Jeotgalibacillus aurantiacus: one gene and its partner. The protein of the gene in region 2 interacts with the protein of the main gene of each other region in a pairwise test. Links are inferred from orthologs where the notes say so. Each region holds a gene or a part of one and is shown on either strand. Other genes may lie near its edges.

The links.
Region 1: the proteins of ligA (region 2) and leuS interact in binary tests that used the Escherichia coli proteins (3 or more experiments, as listed by UniProt). The link is inferred for Jeotgalibacillus aurantiacus from one-to-one orthologs.

What each region holds. Positions count from the first base shown.
Region 1 is NZ_JACNMS010000004.1:31,297-34,697, reverse strand. Bases 300-3,370 are described here. They hold leuS (leucine--tRNA ligase), read right to left. Parts: upstream 3,006-3,370; coding sequence 594-3,005; downstream 300-593. Other genes in these bases: H7968_RS13045 (MDR family MFS transporter), read right to left, coding at 3,324-3,370; H7968_RS13055 (rhodanese-like domain-containing protein), read right to left, coding at 300-308. Outside these bases: more of H7968_RS13055, read right to left, coding at 1-299; more of H7968_RS13045, read right to left, coding at 3,371-3,401.
Region 2 is NZ_JACNMS010000005.1:24,313-27,555, reverse strand. The notes cover bases 232-3,144. They hold ligA (NAD-dependent DNA ligase LigA), read right to left. Parts: upstream 2,738-3,144; coding sequence 725-2,737; downstream 232-724. Other genes in these bases: pcrA (DNA helicase PcrA), read right to left, coding at 2,834-3,144; H7968_RS14665 (CamS family sex pheromone protein), read right to left, coding at 232-718. In the rest of the region: more of H7968_RS14665, read right to left, coding at 1-231; more of pcrA, read right to left, coding at 3,145-3,243. UniProt on the Escherichia coli protein: DNA ligase that catalyzes the formation of phosphodiester linkages between 5'-phosphoryl and 3'-hydroxyl groups in double-stranded DNA using NAD as a coenzyme and as the energy source for the reaction.

The DNA of each region.
Region 1 (3,401 bases), on a different replicon or contig from region 2:
TTCGGCTTCGTTTCGCCCTGATATTCAAGCATGCCGCCTGTCATATTGACGACTTTGTAGCCGTGGTCATGCAGGAACCAGCCTACATTTTCACTGCGTCTGCCTGAGCGGCAAATGAGAACATATTCTGTTTCAGTATCCAGCTCATCCAGATGCATCGAGATATCTCCCATCGGAATATGTGTTGCCTGAGGAATCATTCCTTCCGCAACCTCATCATCCTCACGCACATCAATCAGGTGAAGGGACTCTCCCGCTTCAAGCTTTTCCTGAACTTCTTTTGCTGTTAATGTTTTCAATTCTGACATGATCCAGCACCCTTTCTATCATTGAACTTTTTTCATTATATCAAAAAAGGACCAAAGGAAAAACATAACCGCAACTTCCCTCTTCCGAAATCGAGCAAACTGAAAAATTGCTGCAAATATATTTTTCAAAATTTCTTTTCCTATCATGATTAGGAAATGATTCATATAGAAAGGGCTCAATTCACCCGAAAGATTCTTATGGCGGAAAAACAGATGTGCGAAGCACAATGGGCTCACCGCGCGGCCGTGGAAAGCGAAGGGTGCGACCCGGCCCGGTTTATTAAATCAATTCGCCACAATATTCACAAGCTTGCCTGGCACGGCAATGACTTTGCGAATCGTTTTGCCTTCAACAGCTGCTTTGATCGCTTCTTCTTCAAGCGCAATCTTTTCCATGTCTTCACGTGATGCGTCGCGGGCGATCATCATCTTCTGCTTCAGCTTACCATTAATTTGTACGACAATCTCAACCTCGTTATCCACAAGCTTTGATTCGTCAAATGTTGGCCATGCAGCGTAGCTCAGCTCACCTGATCCAACCTTTTCCCAAAGCTCTTCAGCAAGGTGAGGCGCAAATGGCGACAACATCTGTACGAACCCTTTTACATACTCAGCAGGGATCGTATCCGCTTTATATGCATCATTGACAAATACCATCAGCTGAGAGATCGCTGTGTTAAAGCGGATGCCTTCGATATCCTCTGTCACCTTTTTCACTGTCTGGTGGTACACTTTTTCAAGATCAGCGTTAGGTGCGTTGGTTACTTTAGCGGAGAGCTCTCCGTTTTCAGTAACCAGCAGGCGCCATACGCGGTCAAGGAATCGGCGTGCTCCATCAAGACCGTTTTCAGACCAGGCAACGGATGCTTCAAGTGGACCCATGAACATTTCATAGACGCGCAGTGTATCGGCACCGTGCGAACGGATAATTTCGTCCGGATTGACGACATTGCCTTTTGATTTACTCATCTTTTCATTGTTTTCACCAAGAATCATCCCCTGGTTAAACAGCTTCTGGAACGGCTCTTTTGTTGGGACAACCCCAATATCATAAAGCACCTTGTGCCAGAAACGTGCATAAAGCAGGTGAAGAACGGCATGCTCGGCTCCACCGATATAAATATCTACCGGAAGCCAGTGCTTGATCTTTTCCGGATCCGCCAGTGCATCTGTATTATCAGGATCAATATAGCGCAGGTAATACCAGCAGCTGCCCGCCCATTGTGGCATTGTATTCGTTTCGCGGCGTCCCTTCATGCCTGTTTCAGGATGAGTCACGTTTACCCACTCATCAATATTCGCAAGTGGCGATTCGCCTGTGCCTGAAGGTTTGATATTTGTTGTCTTTGGAAGCTCAAGCGGCAGCTCTGACTCCGGTACGCCTGTTGTTGTACCGTCTTCCCAATGAATGATTGGAATCGGCTCTCCCCAATAACGCTGACGGCTGAACAGCCAGTCACGCAGACGATACGTGATTTTCTTCGTACCAAGCTGCTTTTCTTCAAGCCATTCAATCGCTTTTGAGATCGCTTCATCTTTGCCAAGTCCATCAAGGAAGCCGGAGTTCACGTGTTTACCTTCACCTGTATAGGCTTCTGTTGAAATGTCTCCGCCTTCTACAACCTCTTTAATTGGCAGCTCGAATTTTTTCGCGAATTCGTAATCACGCTCATCATGCGCAGGCACGGCCATAATCGCACCGCTTCCGTAGCTCATCAGAACGTAATCAGCAATCCAGATCGGCATTTTTTCGTCATTAACCGGATTAATTGCATATGCGCCTGTGAACACCCCTGATTTATCCTTCGCAAGGTCCGTTCTTTCAAGGTCACTTTTAGATTTGATCGTGTCAATGTAAGCATCAACTGCAGTCTTCTGGTCATCTGTTGTGATTTTCGCTACAAGCGGATGCTCCGGTGCGAGGACTGCATACGTTGCGCCAAACAGGGTATCCGGACGTGTTGTAAACACATCGAACGTTTCATTCGTTCCGTCAATCTGGAAGTTGATTTCCGCTCCTTCAGAACGTCCAACCCAGTTGCGCTGCATGTCCTTAATGCTTTCAGGCCAGTCCAGATCATCCAGATCATCAATCAGGCGGTCCGCGTAAGCTGTAATCTTCAGCACCCACTGCTTCATCGGACGGCGCTCAACCGGGTGTCCCCCACGTTCACTTTTACCGTCAATGATTTCTTCATTTGCAAGGACGGTTCCAAGTGCCGGGCACCAGTTCACCGCTACCTCATCCACATAAGCAAGTCCTTTTTCATAAAGCTTCAGGAAGATCCACTGTGTCCATTTGTAGTACTCAGGATCCGTCGTGCTGATTTCACGATCCCAGTCATAAGAGAAACCAAGCTCCTGAATCTGACGGCGGAATGTATCGATATTTTTCTTTGTAAAGTCAGCCGGATCATTTCCTGTGTCGAGCGCATACTGCTCAGCAGGAAGACCAAACGCATCCCAGCCCATTGGGTGAAGAACGTTATAGCCCTGCATACGCTTGTAACGGGAAAGGATATCTGTTGCTGTATAACCTTCAGGGTGTCCAACGTGCAGACCCGCTCCGGATGGATAAGGGAACATATCCAGTGCATAGAATTTCTTTTGGGAAAGATCTTCTTTTGTTTTAAATGTTTTTTCGTTTAGCCAGTGTTGCTGCCATTTCTTTTCGATCGACTGATGATCAAAGCTCATGTCGGTTCCTCCTAATGTAAAAATTTACCTAAAATAAACAAAAAACTCCCGCCCCATATATGGGACGGGAGGTAATTAACACTCCCGCGGTACCACCCAAATTCGTGTACACGCGCTCAATCCTTATCGCGGAAAACGGATGATGCTAATGACTTTCACATCATCGACTCAAAGGTGAGTTCACAGTGCTGCCGATCTGCTTTCACCAACCGCAGATTCTCTACATTCAGCCGCTATCCTGCTACTAATCCTTCTCAGCGTCAACTTATTCAATCTATTTCCTTATTGTATGCAAATGTGTATAGGCTTGCAAGTCTTTTATGAAACGGATGCAACCGGCTCCTCCGCTCTTAAAGGACGATCGTATAAAAGCGTCAAACCAATCGAAAATACGAG
Region 2 (3,243 bases):
TTTCCGGATCATCTGCGGCCATTTGACGAAGGCGCTGAAGTACTTCCTGCGCCATTTGTCTTCCCTGCTCTTCAATCTCAGCATCAGGAATCGGCTCCTCAAATGTTGGGCCGAATGGATCATTATCGTTCTGATAGTAGTAAACAGAATTCATCGCGAGCCCAAGCACAACACCACCGAGCCTTACCTTCGATTCATCCTCTTCAGATTTCACAAAGTAGTTATGTTCAAGAATATGAGCTAAATAAATCGGACTTTCCTTCGCCCGCTGCTCACGGTTTTCTCCACCGGCATCAACCGGGTTCAACCCTACATTCTCTTCAGGCTCCATGTCATACTCCTGAAGCTGCGCATCGGTAAACTCACGGTTCAACCAGCTTGTTATCGTATCACTGTCCAGGAACTGTCCTGCCTGGAAAAAGTGCGTTTCAGGATCAAAGTTCTGCTGCGCAACACGCATCAGTCCACTTTCAAATTCTGCAATATCGTAATTCGTCTGCAGATTATTCACGACCATTCCGCGTGAAGGGGATGGTTCGTATGGCAATAAGGTCCGGTAATATTCGTCAGATATCTGGAAGTTTGGAATGATGACAGTCTGTTCTTCCGATTCTTCCGGCGCGTTCTCCTGGATAACCTCATCTTCCTGCTGAAAAGATGGCATACACCCTCCCAGCAGCAAGGAAGCACCCGTTACTGCGGCTATCCACTTTTTCATGAAATGCTACACCTCTTGTTTGGTTATTTCGTCAATGAGCTGCTGCTCATCCCAGATCGTAATATTTAAATCCTGTGCTTTCGTCAATTTAGAGCCGGCATCTTCTCCTGCAACAAGAAGATCTGTCTTTTTACTAACACTACCGGTCACTTTTCCACCTAACAGTTCTATTTTCTCTTTCGCTTCATCACGTGTCAATTGAGCTAACTTCCCAGTTAATACTATCGTTTTTCCTGTGAAAGCAGACTCAACAGATTCCATCCGCTCTTTTTTAGGACCTGTATAAGTAAGATTCACACCATTTTCACGGAGTTCTTCGATTAATTCCTGTACTTCTTCGTTCTCAAAATATGTGACGATTGCATCAGCCATTTTGTTTCCGATTTCATCGATTTGTAACAAATCGTCCACAGTTGCTTCACGCAGCTTGTCAATAGAGCGGAAATGCTCTGAAATCGTTTTGGCTGCTTTGGCTCCTACATGGCGGATCCCGAGTCCAAACAGCAGCTTCTCCATAGAGTTTTTCTTGGATGCCTCAATGGCAGTCAGGAGATTCTCAACAGATTTCTCACCCATTCGTTCTAGTTGAATGAGCTGCTCCTTCGTTAAACGATAGAGGTCTGCTACATCTTCAATCAGATTTTCCTTAAATAGCTGGGCAATGACCTTTTCCCCTAGTCCATCTATGTTCATAGCATTGCGGGATACAAAATGAGTCAGACCCTCCTGAATTTGTGCCGGACATTTCGGGTTGAGGCAGCGGAGTGCTACTTCCCCTTCCAGCCGCTCAAGCTCGCTGTCACAGGCAGGACAATGTGTCGGCATCGTAAATTCCTTTTCATCCCCTGTTCTGCGATCCGTGATCACACTGACTACCTCAGGAATGATATCGCCTGCTTTTTTCACAATGACATGATCACCGAGACGGATATCCTTTTCACGGATCAGGTCCTCGTTATGAAGTGATGCTCTTTGCACCGTTGTTCCTGCTACACGCACCGGCTCTAAAATGGCAGTCGGTGTTAGTACACCGGTCCGTCCAATACTCAGCTCAATATCATGAAGAATCGTGATGACTTCTTCTGCCGGGAATTTGTAGGCGATCGCCCAGCGTGGACTTTTTGCAGTGAAACCAAGCTCCTCCTGCTGAGAAAGAGAATCTACCTTGATGACAATGCCATCAATGTCATACTGCAGTTCAGCACGCTTTTCCACCCAGCTGTTGACATAGTCAATAACCTCTTCAATCGTCCCGCACGTTTTGCGTTCAGGATTCGTCTTCAGGCCATTTTCATTTAATAACTGCATGCCTTCACTTTGCGAATTGATCCCCGTTTCACCCGGATCACCAATACCGTAAAGGAAAATATCCAGGTTACGTGATGCGGCAATTCTCGGATCCAATTGACGCAGTGAGCCTGCTGCTGCATTACGCGGATTGGCAAAGGCAGCTTCTTCACGCTTTTCTTTTTCCTCATTCAATTTAACAAATGAGGATTTCGGCATGAAGGCTTCTCCCCGCACTTCAATGGATAACGGATTCTTCAGGCGCAGAGGGATCGACCTGATTGTCTTCAGATTGGCTGTAATATCCTCACCAACCGATCCGTCTCCCCTTGTCGCACCCTGCATAAACACACCATTTTCATAGCGGAGTGAAACCGCAAGACCATCAATTTTCAACTCACAGCTGTAAGCAATATTGTCACCTACAGCCTGTCTGACTTTACGGTCAAAGTCCCGCAGGTCCGCTTCGTTAAATGCATTTCCAAGACTGAGCATTGGCGTGCGGTGTTCAACCTTTGAGAACTGCTCCAGTACGGCTCCGCCAACACGCTGGGTCGGGGAGTCCTCTGTGATCAGTTCAGGATATTGCTGTTCAATCTCCTTCAGCTCGTTTAAAAGCTGATCGTACTCGGAATCAGGAACCGACGGCTGATCCAGGACATGATATTCATAATTGTACTGATTCAGCTTGTCATGAAGTTCCTGAACGCGTTTTTGAATGGATGGGTCCATAGTGTCATTCCTCTCATTTCATTGGATGGTTTACATTGTATTGACAGGATGATCCGGCTTTCAATAAAAACACCCGTTATAAACGGGCGCTTTTCATTAGCCGCTTACCTTCGTAACCGGTGCAAACTTGGCCAGCAGACGTTTAATGCCGGTTGGGCTTGGAAATGCAATATCAAGCTCCATGGAGTCACCTTCCCCTTTAACACTGACGACGGTGCCTGTTCCCCATTTACCATGCTGCGCTTTATCTCCGACGCTCCAGCCGATATCACTGCCACCTGTTGTCCGCTGAACCGGACGGCGCACAGGTGCTTTACGCGGCTGTGCGGTTGGACGCGGTGATCCTCCGAGACCAAAAGGGTTGGCTTCCTTTTTCATCGGTTCCTCAAGAAGTTCAGACGGGATCTCCGCAATGAAGCGTGACACAGGGTTCATATTCGTGCGTCCAAACAATGTTCTCATCTGGGCATTTGTGATAAATAATTCTTCTTCAGCCCGCGTAATCC